3 regions of the Kocuria kalidii genome follow, and region 1 is predicted to be linked to each of the others. Evidence: predicted binding sites of a transcription regulator. Region 1 holds the regulator's gene; each other region holds the start of a gene.
What was found. The regulator HrcA, encoded in region 1, represses chaperone genes, less so after heat shock. The targets are predictions, from matches to a motif close to TTNGCACTCGNNNNNNNCGAGTGCNAA.

Region 1 (4,196 bases):
CCGTCCGGCTCGACGCTCCGCTCCGGGCCGAGGAGCGGGCCGAGGCCCCCGTCTGGCTCGTCGAACCGCGGCAGGACACGCGGCCCGCGGGGGCCCTCACCATCGCGGGGCGGGCCCTGGACGGTGTCCGCGACCACCGGTGGAGCGTGGCCGGGCCGGACGGTCGGACGGTGTCGGGCGGTGCGGCGACGGTCGACGAGCGGGGCGACGGGAGCACCGGCTTCCGGGCGGAGGTCGAGCTGGAGCCCGGGGAGTACGTGGTCACCGTCCTCGGCCGGGACGCCGACGGCAGGACGGTGCGCGACGACAAGGACGTGGAGATCCTGCCCCGCTGAGCCGGCCGGTGCGGGCTCAGCGGGGTCCGTCGGCCCAGCGGCCGAGACCGGCGCTGAGCACCGCCAGCGCGGCCGGGCCCGCCGTGGAGCTGCGCAGCACCTCGGGACCCAGCCGGAGCGTGCGGGCCCCGGCGGCGGCCAGGATGTCGAGCTCCGCGGGAGCGATGCCCCCCTCGGGGCCGACGACGAGGACGATCCGGTCCGATCCGTCCCACGGGGCCCCGGCGCGGCCCGCCCGGTCGGCGAGGGACTCCCGGGCCTCCTCGTGCAGGACCAGCCCCCGGGTCCCCGGCTCCCCGAGCAGCCGGGCGAGGTCGCGGGTGGTGTGCAGGGGCAGGACCTCGGGCCAGGTCGCGCGCCGTGACTGCTTCGCGGCGGCCGCGACGGTGTGGACCCACTTCTCGTGGCTCTTCGCGGCGCGCTCCTTCTTCCACCGCACGATCGAGCGGTCGGCCTGCCAGGGCACCACGGCGTCGACGCCGAGCTCGGTGGCGGTCTCCACGGCCAGCAGGTCCCGGTCCCCCTTCGCGAGGGCCTGGGCCAGGACGAGCCGGGGCCGGCGGGCCGGCTCGCTGGTCACCGCCGTGACGGCGACCTCCATGCCGTCCCCGTCCCCCGTGCGCAGCTCGCCGGCGACCCGGGTCCCCGCCCCGTCGACGAGCTCGAGCCGCTCGCCCGGCGCGAGCCGGCGCACCGTGACGGCGTGCCGGGCCTCGGGGCCGGTGACGGTGAGCACCGAACCGGGCCCGAGGCCGGCCAGCCGGCCCGGCTCGACCTTGAAGACCGGCAGGCTCACAGGTCGGAGAACCTGTCCTTGAGCCGGGAGAAGAAGCCGCCGGATCCGGCCGGGGAGTTCAGGGTCGTGCCGGTGGACTGGTCCTCGCCGCGCAGCCGGGACAGCTGCTCGAGCAGCTCGCGCTGCTCGTCGTCGAGCTCCGTGGGCGTCTCGACCTCGAGGTGGACGTACAGCTCGCCCCGCCCGCCGCCGCGCAGCCGGGTGGTGCCGAGGTCGTGCAGGGTCACGGTGTGGCCGGTCTGCGTCCCGGGGGCCACGGACACCTCGCGCTCCCCGTCGAAGGTCTCGAGGGTCACGGTGGTCCCCAGCGCGGCCGAGGTCATGGGCACCCGGACCCGGGCGTGCAGGTCGTCGCCCTGGCGCTCGAAGGTCGGGTCGGGGTCGACCTTGAGCTCGACGTAGAGGTCGCCGTTCGGTCCGCCCGCGGTCCCGGCCTCGCCCTGTCCCGAGAGACGGATGCGGTTGCCGGTCGAGACGCCCGCGGGGATCTTGACGGTCAGCGGACGGCGGTCGCGCACGCGTCCCTCGCCGTAGCACTCGTGGCACGGGTGCTTGATCACGGTGCCGAACCCCTGGCAGGTGGCGCACGGGGCGGCCGTGACCACGGTGCCGAGGATCGACTGGACCTGGCGCTGGACCTGGCCGGATCCGTGGCAGACCTCGCAGGTCTCGGGCCGGGTGCCCGGCTGGCAGCAGGTGCCGTCGCACGTGGGGCAGACCACGGCCGTGTCCACGGTGATCTTCTTCTCGGTGCCGAAGACGGCGTCCTTGAGGGAGACCCGGACGTTGATCAGCGCGTCCTGGCCCTGGCGGGTGCGGGAGGCGGGGCCCCGGCGCCCGGAGCCGGCCCCGCCGGCCCCCTGGAAGAACGTGTCGAAGATGTCCGCGAAGCCGAAGCCCGTGCCCGGGAAGCCCCCGCCGAAACCGGTGTCGGTGCCGTTCTCGTTGCCGGTGGCGTCGTAGACGCGCCGCTTCTCGGGGTCGGAGAGGACGTCGTTGGCGTGGGAGATGCGCTTGAAGTCCTCGGCGGCCTCCGGGCTGGGGTTGACGTCGGGGTGCAGCTTGCGGGCCTTCCTGCGGTAGGCCTTCTTGATCTCTTCCTGGCTGGCGTCCCGGGACAAGCCCAGGGTCTCGTAGTGATCGCTCACCGTGGTCCGTTCTGTCGAAAGGTCTGTTGGGAGTTCTGCGGCGGGCTCCGGGGGCGGGGCCCGCGAGGGCTCAGCCCTCGAGGATACGGGAGAGGTAGCGGGCGACCGCGCGCACGGCGGCCATCGTGGACGGGTAGTCCATCCGCATGGGTCCCACGACCCCCACCTTGGACTGCGGTCCGTAGCCGGTGGCGACGACCGCGGCCTCCGAGAGCGGCCCCTCGGCGTTCTCGGTGCCGATCCGCACGGCCACCCCACGGGCGTCCTGCTCCATCTCGGAGAGCAGCCGGAGCATCACCACCTGCTCCTCGAGGGCCTCGAGGACCGGTCCGATGCTCAGGTGGAAGTCCCCGGTGGCACGGGCGAGGTTGGCGGTGCCGGCCATGACCAGCCGGTGCTCGGCCCCGCCCGCGGCGAGGGCGCCGACGGCCTCCCCCACGGCCACGGCGGCCGGCCGGAGCTGCGGGGAGATGCCGGCGGCCATCGCCGCGAGGGCGTCCGGCACCGCGGTCAGGGGGCGTCCCACGACCGCGGCCAGCACCCGGGCGCGCAGCTCGAGCAGCAGGCTCTCGTCGAGCGGGGCCCGCAGCGCGACCGCGCGCTGGGCCACCCGCCCGTTGGTGGGGATGAGGACCACGAGCACCCCGCCGCCGCCGAGGTCCACGACCTCGACGTGGCGCACGGTGACCCCCGAGGCGTGCGGGTACTGCACGACCGCGACCTGCTGGGTGAGCTGCGCGAGCAGGCGCACGGTGCGCTCCATGACGTCGTCGATGTCCGCGGCGTCGTCGAGCAGTCGCTGGATGGCCCGCCGCTCCGGTCCCGACAGCGGCTTGACGGCCGCGATCTGGTCCACGAACGTGCGGTAGCCCTTGTCGGTGGGGATCCGGCCCGAGCTGGTGTGCGGGGCCGCGATCAGCCCCTCGTCCTCGAGCACGGCCATGTCGTTGCGCACGGTGGCCGAGGAGACCCCGAGGCGGTGCCGGTCCACGAGCGCCTTGGAGCCCACGGGCTCACGGAAGTGGACGTAGTCCTCCACGATGGCCTGCAGGATCTGCAGTCGTCTCGGATGGTTCACGGTCCTCCTCCCGGTTCGTCCTCGCCGTCCGGCCCCTGGCACTCGGGCCGCGACAGTGCTAGCGCGGTCCAGTGTAGCCCCCGTGTCCGACGGGCGGTCCGCCGCCCGCGGTTTGGTACGCTTCCGGCTGATCCGTGCCGGGGACGCACGGCGCACGCGACCCGGGAGGACGACCATGAGCGACTACGGCTGGGGGCCGCGGAGCCTCGACGACGACGCCCTCGCCCGCCGCCGGCCGGTCTCCGCCGAGGTCCCGGTCGCCCCGGGGATGCTCCTGGAGGACGTCACGACGGGGTGGGTGGGGGCCGTGGTGTCCCTGGAGACCATCGGGGGGATGCGGGTGCTGGGCCTCGAGGACCGCAGGGGCCGGGTCAAGGCCTTCCCGCTCGGGCCGGGCTTCCTGCTGGAGGGCGAGCCCGTGGTGGTCGTCGAGCCGCGACGGGCACCGGCCGGGCGGAAGCCGTCGCGCACGCGGTCGGGCTCGGTGGCCGTCGAGGGGCTGCGGGCGAGCACGGCGAAGGCCTCCCGGGTCTGGGTCGAGGGCTACCACGACGCGGAGCTGGTGGCCAAGGTGTGGGGCCACGACCTGGCGGTCGAGGGCATCGTCGTCGAGCCGCTGCACGGGATCGACGACCTCCCCGCGGCCGTGCGGGAGTTCGCGCCGGGTCCCGGACGGAGGCTCGGGATCCTCGTGGACCACCTCGTGGCGGGCTCCAAGGAGTCCCGGATCGCGGCGGAGGCCCTGCGCGTGCCCGGCGCGGCCGGCAACGTCCTCGTGCTGGGCCACCCCTACGTCGACATCTGGCAGGCGGTCAAGCCCCGCACGCTCGGCTTCGAGG
Region 2 (4,196 bases), on a different contig from region 1:
CACCGAGGCCAGCGCCTCGGTGCGGATCCGGTCGATCCGCGTCTCCGGGAAGAACCACCACGCGAGCACCAGCGTCCCCAGCACCGTCAGCACCGCCAGCGGCAGCAGTCGCTTGAACACGTGCAGCCAGTACCGGCCCAGCGCCAGCGGCCGCCCCGCCTCGAGCTTGCGCACGAACGACAGCGTGAGGAAGAACGCCGAGATCAGCAGGAAGATGTCCACGCCCCCCGACACCCGGTCCAGGAACACGTGGTAGAGCACGACCAGCAGCACGGCCACGAAGCGCAGCCCCTGCACCTCCGGGCGGAAGCCCGAGTAGCGGGCCACCCGGCGCGCCGCGGACGCGTCGACGGCCGCCGGCGCGTCGTGCTCGCGAAGGCTGGTCATGGGGGGAACCTCCTGGGCGGTGCCGTGCCGCCGAGGAGGCCCGGGCGGTGTGAGCGGGGGGTTACCGCACTCTACCCGAGGCTCCGGCCCGGACCCTGGACGCGGCGACGGACCCGCCCCGCCGGTGGCGGGACGGGTCCGTCGGGGCGTGCCGGGTCAGTGCTGGTGGCCGTGCCCGTGGCCGTCGTCGTCCGCGGGCTTGTCCGTCACGAGCGTCTCGGTGGTCAGCACGAGCGCCGCGATGGACGCGGCGTTCTGCAGCGCCGAGCGGGTGACCTTGACCGGGTCGATGATCCCGGCGGCGACCATGTCGACGTACTCGCCGGTGGCGGCGTCGTAGCCGTGGCCGGCCTCGAGGTCGGCCACGCGGGAGGCGACCACGGCCCCGTCCTGGCCGGCGTTCTGGGCGATCCAGAACAGCGGCTGCCGCAGGGCGCGGCGGACGATGCCGGTCGCGGTCGCGGCGTCGCCGGCGAGGCCGAGGTCGGACTCGTCGAGGACCTTCCCCGCCTGCACGAGCGCGGTGCCGCCGCCGGAGACGATGCCCTGCTCGAGGGCCGCGCGCGTCGAGGACACGGCGTCCTCGATGCGGTGCTTGCGCTCCTTCGCCTCGACCTCGGTGGCCGCGCCGACCTTGATCACGGAGACGCCGCCGGCCAGGCGCGCGAGACGCTCCTGGAGCTTCTCGCGGTCCCACTCGGAGTCGGAGCGCTCGGCCTCGGCGCGGATTGTGGCGACCCGCTCCTGGATCTCGGCCTGGGTGCCCCCGCCGTCGACCAGGGTCGTGGTGCTCTTGGTGACGGTGACCCGGCGGGCCGTGCCCAGCTGCTCCAGGGTGACCTGGTCGAGGCTGATGCCCAGCTCGCTGGTGATGAGCTGGCCGCCGGTCAGGACGGCGAGGTCCTGCAGGATCGCCTTGCGGCGGTCGCCGAAGCCGGGAGCCTTGAGGGCCACGACGTCGAGGGTGCCGCGGAGCCTGTTGACCACGAGGGTGGACAGGGCCTCGCCCTCGACGTCCTCGGCGATGATGGTCAGCGGCTTCTTGGCCTGGAGGACCTTCTCCAGCACGGGCATGAGCTCGGGCACCGAGGAGATCTTGCCCTGGTACAGCAGCACCAGGGAGTTCTCCATGACCGCTTCCTGGCGCTCGGCGTCGGTGACGAAGGACGGGGACAGGTAGCCCTTGTCGAACTGCATGCCCTCGGTGACGTCGAGCTCCACCTCGGTGCTCGAGCCGTCCTCGATGGTGATGACGCCGTCCTTGCCCACGGTCTCGAAGGCCCGGGCGATGAGCTCGCCGATGGCCGGGTCCTGGGCCGAGATGGCCGCCACGTGGGCGACGTTGGCGCCCTCGACGGGACGGGCGTTCTCGAGCAGCCGCTCGGAGACGGCCTCGACGGCCTTCTCGATGCCGCGCTTGAGGCTCAGCGGGTCGGCGCCGGCGGCCACGTTGCGCAGGCCTTCCTTGACGAGCGCCTGGGCGAGGACGGTGGCGGTGGTGGTGCCGTCGCCGGCGACGTCGTTGGTCTTCGTCGCCACCTCCTTGGCGAGCTGGGCCCCGAGGTTCTCGTAGGGGTCGTCGAGCTCGACCTCACGGGCGATGGTCACGCCGTCGTTGGTGATCGTGGGGGCGCCCCACTTCTTGTCGAGCACCACGTTGCGCCCGCGCGGGCCGAGGGTGACCTTGACGGTGTCGGCGAGCTTGTTGACGCCGTTCTCGAGGGACTTGCGTGCGGCATCGTCGAATGCCAGCTGCTTGGCCATGGACTATGGCTCCTTCTGGGTGGCTGGGGTCGCCAGCGGGGTTTCGGGGATCTGGAATCCGGGGGTCCGGAAGCGGCGAAGGGTGCCCGCCGCGGGCCCGCCGGAACAGCGGGGCGAGCGGCGGGCACCCTTCGTCAGGACTGCGCGGTCTGCTTCGCCGGGTCTACTTCTCGACGACGGCGAGCACGTCGCGGGCGGGGAGCACCAGGTACTCCTCGCCGTTGTACTTGACCTCGGTCCCGCCGTACTTGGAGAAGATCACGACGTCGCCCTCCTTGACGTCCACCGGGATGCGGTTGCCGGAGTCGTCGACCCGACCGGGTCCGACGGCCAGGACCTTGCCCTCCTGGGGCTTCTCCTTGGCGGTGTCCGGGATGACCAGGCCGGACGCGGTGGTCTGCTCGGCGGCGAGCGGCTGGACGACGATGCGATCCTCGAGAGGCTTGATGGAGACCGACACGATCTCTCCTTGTCTGTAGGCGTGAAGAACAGTGGGCGACCGCGGGCGGAGCCCGCCGTCGTGCTTCGGGCCGGTCGGCGCACCGACCGTCGTCGCGGTGCCGATCGATCGCCGGGCCCTTAGCACCCTCACCCGGAGAGTGCCAAGGCCGACTATAGAAGTCGGCTAGCAGTCGGTCAAGGCGAGTGCCAGCACCACCCGGGCGCCGGACCGGCCGGGACCCCCGGCCCGAATTAGGTCACACCTGCATTCGCCAATGATTTGCCTCACGCCCGCTCCACCCTCTAGGTTGAGCACTAAGGCAACCCTTACCTCGGCCGAGCAGCGGTGCCCCCCTCGACGCCCCGCACGTCCGCGTGCCGGTCCGTCATCCGTCAGAGCTCCTCGTCCTGCGGCCCGCCCGGGCCGTTCCGACGGAGTCCGCCACCGCGTTCCCGCACGAAGGAAGACCATGAACCGCACCACGCACCCGGCCGTCCTCCTGGCCGCCGTCAGCGCCCTCGCCCTCACCGCCTGCGGTGGGGCGCAGGGCGGTGAGGCCGCCTCCACGGAGTCCCCCGCCACCTCCGCGGCCACCACGATCGAGGTCGAGGACAACCACGGCACGCAGACCGTCGAGACCCCGCCGGAGTCCGTCGTCGCCACCGACAACCGCACCTTCGAGACGCTGGCCGACTGGGACGTCGAGCTGGCGGCGGCTCCGCGCGCCCTCATGCCGGACACCGTCGACTACGCCGACGACGAGTCCGTCACCGACCTCGGCAACCACCGCGAGCCCGACCTCGAGGCGGTCGTCGCCGCGGACCCCGACCTCATCGTCAACGGCCAGCGCTTCGCCGACTACCGGGAGGACTTCGCCGACCTCGTGCCGGACGCCACCATCGTCGAGCTGGACCCGCGCGAGGACCAGCCCTTCGACGAGGAGCTGAAGCGGCAGACCTCCGTCCTGGGCCAGATCTTCGACCGCGAGGACGAGGCCGAGCAGATCAACGGCGACTTCGACGCGGCGATGCAGCGCGTCGTCGAGGGGTACCAGCCCGGCGACACGGTCATGGCCGTCACCGTCTCCGGCGGCGAGATCGGCTACATCGCCCCGGGCAACGGACGCACCCTGGGCCCGCTGTTCGAGATCTTCGACTTCGCACCGGCCCTCGAGGTCGAGGGCGCCACCGACGACCACCAGGGCGACGACATCTCGGTCGAGGCGATCGCCGACTCGAACCCCGACTGGATCCTCGTGATGGACCGCGACGCCGCGATCAGTCCCGACGACGCGGAGTACACCCCGGCGCAGGAGGTCATCGAGGAGGCGGAGGCCCTGCAGAACGTCACCGCGGTGCAGGAGGACAACGTCGTCTACATGCCCCAGGACACCTACACCAACGAGGGCATCCAGACCTACACGGAGTTCTTCAACACCCTGGCCGACGCCATGGGCGAGCAGGACTGACCCGTCGGCGGACGACGGTGGTGGGGCCCTCCCCGGCGGGTCCCACCACCGTGCCGGCTCGGGCACGAGGCCGAAGGAGAGGCTGAGCCATGACGACGATCTCGTCCGGACCCCGGACCGGGAGCAAGGGCGCAC
Region 3 (4,196 bases), on a different contig from region 1:
GACCAGCGTCACCGTGCGCCCCCGGGCGGGGTCGCGGTGACCGCCGAGGACGCCGCGCCCGACCCGGAACCCGGCACAGCCCCGGAGAGGGGGCCGGACGGAGTGCCGGAGAGGGCGCCGGGCGCGGGGCCGGACGGGGACGGCGCCGGCCTCGACCCCACCGACCGCGAGATCCTGGCGATCGAGAACCTGCAGTGGAAGTACCAGGGGGCCAAGGAGATGGAGATCCGGCGTCGTCTGCACCTCTCGCCCACCCGCTACTACCAGCGGCTCAACGTCCTGATCGACACCCGGGCCGCCCTCGAGCACGACCCGATGCTCGTGGCCCGGCTGCGCCGGCAGCGCGGTGACCGCGGATGAGCCGGTATCCGCACGACGAGTTCGACGACGTCCCCGAGGACGGACCCCGCCAGGGCGCCCACCGAGGCGTCCGGCCGACGGTCCGCGTGGGGACCCGGGAGCTCACCGCCATCGTGCTGGCCGGGCTGCTGACCCTCGGCGTCGGGGCGTTCTCGTTCCTCAACGCCCCCGGTGGAGCGCCGCCCGAGGTCTCCGCCCCGGGACCCTGAGCCGCCACGGTCCCGACGCCGCCCCCGCCACCCACCGTTCGACGCCCCGGAAGGAACCGCCGTGCAGCTCGAGGGAAGCAGAGTCCGCGTCCGCGACTGGACCGAGGAGGACCTCGTCGCGTACGAGGCGTGGATCATGCCGCCCGAGGGCGGCGGCGAGCACGAGTGGCAGCGCACGGACGGCCCGTTCTACCCCAACTTCACCGCGGAGGGCGCCCAGCGCTGGCTGGGGACCCTCCGGGAGCGCGTGGTGGCCGGGGAGTGGCCGGATCCGCGCGAGACGATGGTGATCGCCGACGCCGCCGACGACCGGTTCATCGGGCAGGTGTCCTGGTACTGGTCGGAGAAGCCCACCGCGGACCCGGGGGACGGCACGCACCTGCTGCCGCTGCGCTCGCTGGGCATCACCGTGTACTCCCCGCGGCACTGGAGCGGCGGCTACGGGACCGAGGCGATGCGCCTGTGGATCGGGTACCTCTTCGCCCGCACCGACTCCCACCGCCTCGACCTCGAGACGTGGAGCGGCAACGTGGGCATGTGCCGGGTCGCGGCGAAGCTCGGCTTCACGGAGGAGGCCCGGATCCGCCGCGCCCGCATGGTCCGCGGCGAGCACTACGACCGCATGATCTACGGCATGCTCCGCGAGGAGTGGCAGGGCTGAGCGGAATCGGCTCAGGGGGGTTTGCACTCTCCCGGGACGAGTGCCAAGATTGCGATTAGCACTCAGTCGTGTGGACTGCCAATGGTTCGGTCCCCGGCCCGACCCGGGCAGCCACCGGCACAGGAGTGACACCTCAACCACCACGGTGAGGTGCCGCGCGGCGTCGGGAAGAGTCCGCCGCCGTGCGCACCGTCCGTCGCGGGCACCGTGGAGGTCGACCGTTTGTCTACCGTCCAGGAGGGACGAAGTCACATGGCAAAGATGATTGCATTCGACGAAGAGGCACGCCGCGGTCTCGAGCGGGGCCTGAACACCCTGGCCGACGCCGTCAAGGTCACCCTCGGCCCGCGTGGGCGCAACGTGGTCCTCGAGAAGGCCTGGGGCGCCCCCACGATCACCAACGACGGCGTGTCCATCGCCAAGGAGATCGAGCTCGAGGAGCCCTACGAGAAGATCGGCGCCGAGCTCGTCAAGGAGGTCGCCAAGAAGACCGACGACATCGCCGGCGACGGCACCACCACCGCCACCGTCCTCGCCCAGGCGCTCGTCAAGGAAGGCCTGCGCAACGTCGCCGCCGGCGCCGACCCGCTGAGCCTCAAGCGCGGCATCGAGAAGGCCGTCGCCGCGGTGACCGAGGAGCTGCTGGCCTCCGCCAAGGAGGTCGAGACCGAGGAGCAGATCGCCGCCACGGCGTCGATCTCCGCCGGCGACGCCGAGATCGGCCGCCTCATCGCCCAGGCGATGGAGAAGGTCGGCAAGGAGGGCGTGATCACGGTCGAGGAGTCCAACACCTTCGGGCTGGACCTCGAGCTCACCGAGGGCATGCGCTTCGACAAGGGCTACCTCTCCGGGTACTTCGTCACCGACGCGGACCGCCAGGAGGCCGTCCTCGAGGACCCCTACATCCTCGTGGTGAACTCCAAGATCTCCGCGGTCAAGGACCTGGTCCCCGTGCTCGAGAAGGTCATGCAGGCCGGCAAGCCGCTGCTGATCATCTCCGAGGACGTCGAGGGCGAGGCCCTGGCCCTGCTGGTGCTCAACAAGATGCGCGGCTCCATCAAGTCCGTGGCCGTCAAGGCCCCCGGCTTCGGTGACCGCCGCAAGGCGCAGCTGGCCGACATCGCCATCCTCACCGGTGGCCAGGTCATCACCGAGGAGGTCGGGCTCTCCCTCGAGACGGCCACCGTGGACCTGCTGGGCCAGGCCCGCAAGGTCGTCGTGACGAAGGACGAGACCACCATCGTCGACGGCGCCGGCACCGCCGAGGAGATCGAGGGCCGCGTGGCCCAGATCCGCGCCGAGATCAACAACTCGGACTCGGACTACGACCGCGAGAAGCTGCAGGAGCGCCTGGCCAAGCTGGCCGGCGGCGTGGCCGTCCTCAAGGCGGGCGCCGCCACCGAGGTCGAGCTCAAGGAGCGCAAGCACCGCATCGAGGACGCCGTGCGCAACGCGAAGGCGGCCGTCGAGGAGGGCATCGTCGCCGGCGGCGGCGTGGCCCTGATCCAGGCCGGCCAGAAGGCGTTCGAGACGCTGGAGCTCACGGGCGACGAGGCGACCGGCGCGAACATCGTCAAGGTCGCGATCGACGCCCCGCTCAAGCAGATCGCCATCAACTCGGGCCTCGAGGCGGGCGTCGTCGTGGACAAGGTCCGCGGCCTGCCCATGGGCCACGGCCTCAACGCCGCCACCGGCGACTACGAGGACCTGATGGCCGCGGGCATCAACGACCCGGTCAAGGTGACCCGCTCCGCGCTGCAGAACGCGGCGTCCATCGCCGGGCTGTTCCTCACCACGGAGGCCGTCGTGGCCGACAAGCCGGAGCCCGCGGGCGCCGGCGGCGGTGCCGACGACGGCATGGGCGGCATGGGCGGCATGATGTGATCGACGGCTGACCCGTCGCGCGTGCCCAGCACGCATCCGGCACGGGCCGGGCACCTCACGGAGGTGCCCGGCCCGTCGTCGTCCCCGCCCCCGGTGCCGCGGCGCGCCGAAGTGGTGTTCAATCGGAGGGACCACCTGCCGGAGGAGGTGCCGTGGGCGTCGTCGTGTGGGACACGGTCCCCGTCCAGGTCGCGCTCGTGCTGATCGCCTTCGGGCTCACCACGCTGGTGGGCCTCGAACGGCGGCTGCGGCGCAAGAGCGCCGGACTGCGCACGCACGCCCTGGTCGGGACCGGGGCCGCGGTGTTCACGCTCGTGTCCGCCTACGGGTTCGGCACGCTGCCGGGGATCGACGCGGGCCCCGACCCCTCCCGCGTCGCGGCGCAGGTCATCACGGGCATCGGCTTCCTGGGCGCCGGCGTGATCTTCACGAACCGGGACGTGGTGCACGGGCTGACCACGGCCGCGAGCATCTGGCTCGCGGCGGCCATCGGCATGGCCTGCGGGGCCGGGCTCGTGCCGCTCGCCGTCGTCGCCACGGGCCTGCACTTCGTCTCCGCGCTCGTCCTCGCCCCGCTCTCCCGCCGCCTGCCCGGACTGGTCGCCCCGCAGGGTCTGCGCCTGCGCTACGAGGACGGGCACGGCGTGCTGCGGCAGGTGCTGACGGTGGTCGACGAGCTCCAGCTGCGCGCCTCCGTCGTCTCGAGCCGGACGGTCGAGGGTGCCGCGGGCGCGGAGGTGGAGCTGCTGCTGCGGCTGGACGGCAAGACGGACCTCCGCACGGCAGCCGTGCAGCTGTCGAAGGTCGCGGGCGTGCACGAGGTCGCCCAGCAGCAGCTCGAGCCGGACTCCGGCGACTGAGCGCGTGGCGCCCCGGGTCCGGGCGGCGTGAAAAGATGGGAGCCATGACGATCACTGCTGCCGCCGACGGCTCCGCGCTGGGCAATCCCGGTCCCGCCGGGTGGGCCTGGTACATCGACGACCACACCTGGCGGGCCGGCGGCTGGCCCCACGGCACGAACAACATGGGCGAGCTCAAGGCCGTCCTGGACCTGCTCGAGTCCACGGCCCACCGCCCCGACG

Region 2: groES (co-chaperone GroES) is a predicted target of HrcA. The motif match lies at 2,777-2,803, and genes of this name have one in related genera.
Region 3: groL (chaperonin GroEL) is a predicted target of HrcA. The motif match lies at 1,251-1,277, and genes of this name have one in related genera.

What each region holds. Positions count from the first base shown of each region.
Region 1 is NZ_JBISWJ010000010.1:38,068-42,263, reverse strand. It holds gene ACH9D3_RS01685 (GerMN domain-containing protein) at 1-335, shown strand, start outside; gene ACH9D3_RS01680 (16S rRNA (uracil(1498)-N(3))-methyltransferase) at 352-1,131, opposite strand; gene dnaJ (molecular chaperone DnaJ) at 1,128-2,279, opposite strand; gene hrcA (heat-inducible transcriptional repressor HrcA) at 2,350-3,357, opposite strand; gene ACH9D3_RS01665 (DUF3097 domain-containing protein) at 3,533-4,196, shown strand, end outside.
Region 2 is NZ_JBISWJ010000097.1:24,533-28,728, reverse strand. It holds gene ACH9D3_RS14335 (SGNH hydrolase domain-containing protein) at 1-387, opposite strand, end outside; gene groL (chaperonin GroEL) at 544-2,151, opposite strand; gene groES (co-chaperone GroES) at 2,315-2,611, opposite strand; gene ACH9D3_RS14320 (ABC transporter substrate-binding protein) at 3,063-4,061, shown strand; gene ACH9D3_RS14315 (ABC transporter permease) at 4,151-4,196, shown strand, end outside.
Region 3 is NZ_JBISWJ010000015.1:12,080-16,275, forward strand. It holds gene ACH9D3_RS02085 (SDR family oxidoreductase) at 1-40, shown strand, start outside; gene ACH9D3_RS02090 (DUF3263 domain-containing protein) at 103-360, shown strand; gene ACH9D3_RS02095 (hypothetical protein) at 357-569, shown strand; gene ACH9D3_RS02100 (GNAT family N-acetyltransferase) at 631-1,230, shown strand; gene groL (chaperonin GroEL) at 1,483-3,114, shown strand; gene ACH9D3_RS02110 (MgtC/SapB family protein) at 3,267-3,974, shown strand; gene ACH9D3_RS02115 (RNase H family protein) at 4,019-4,196, shown strand, end outside.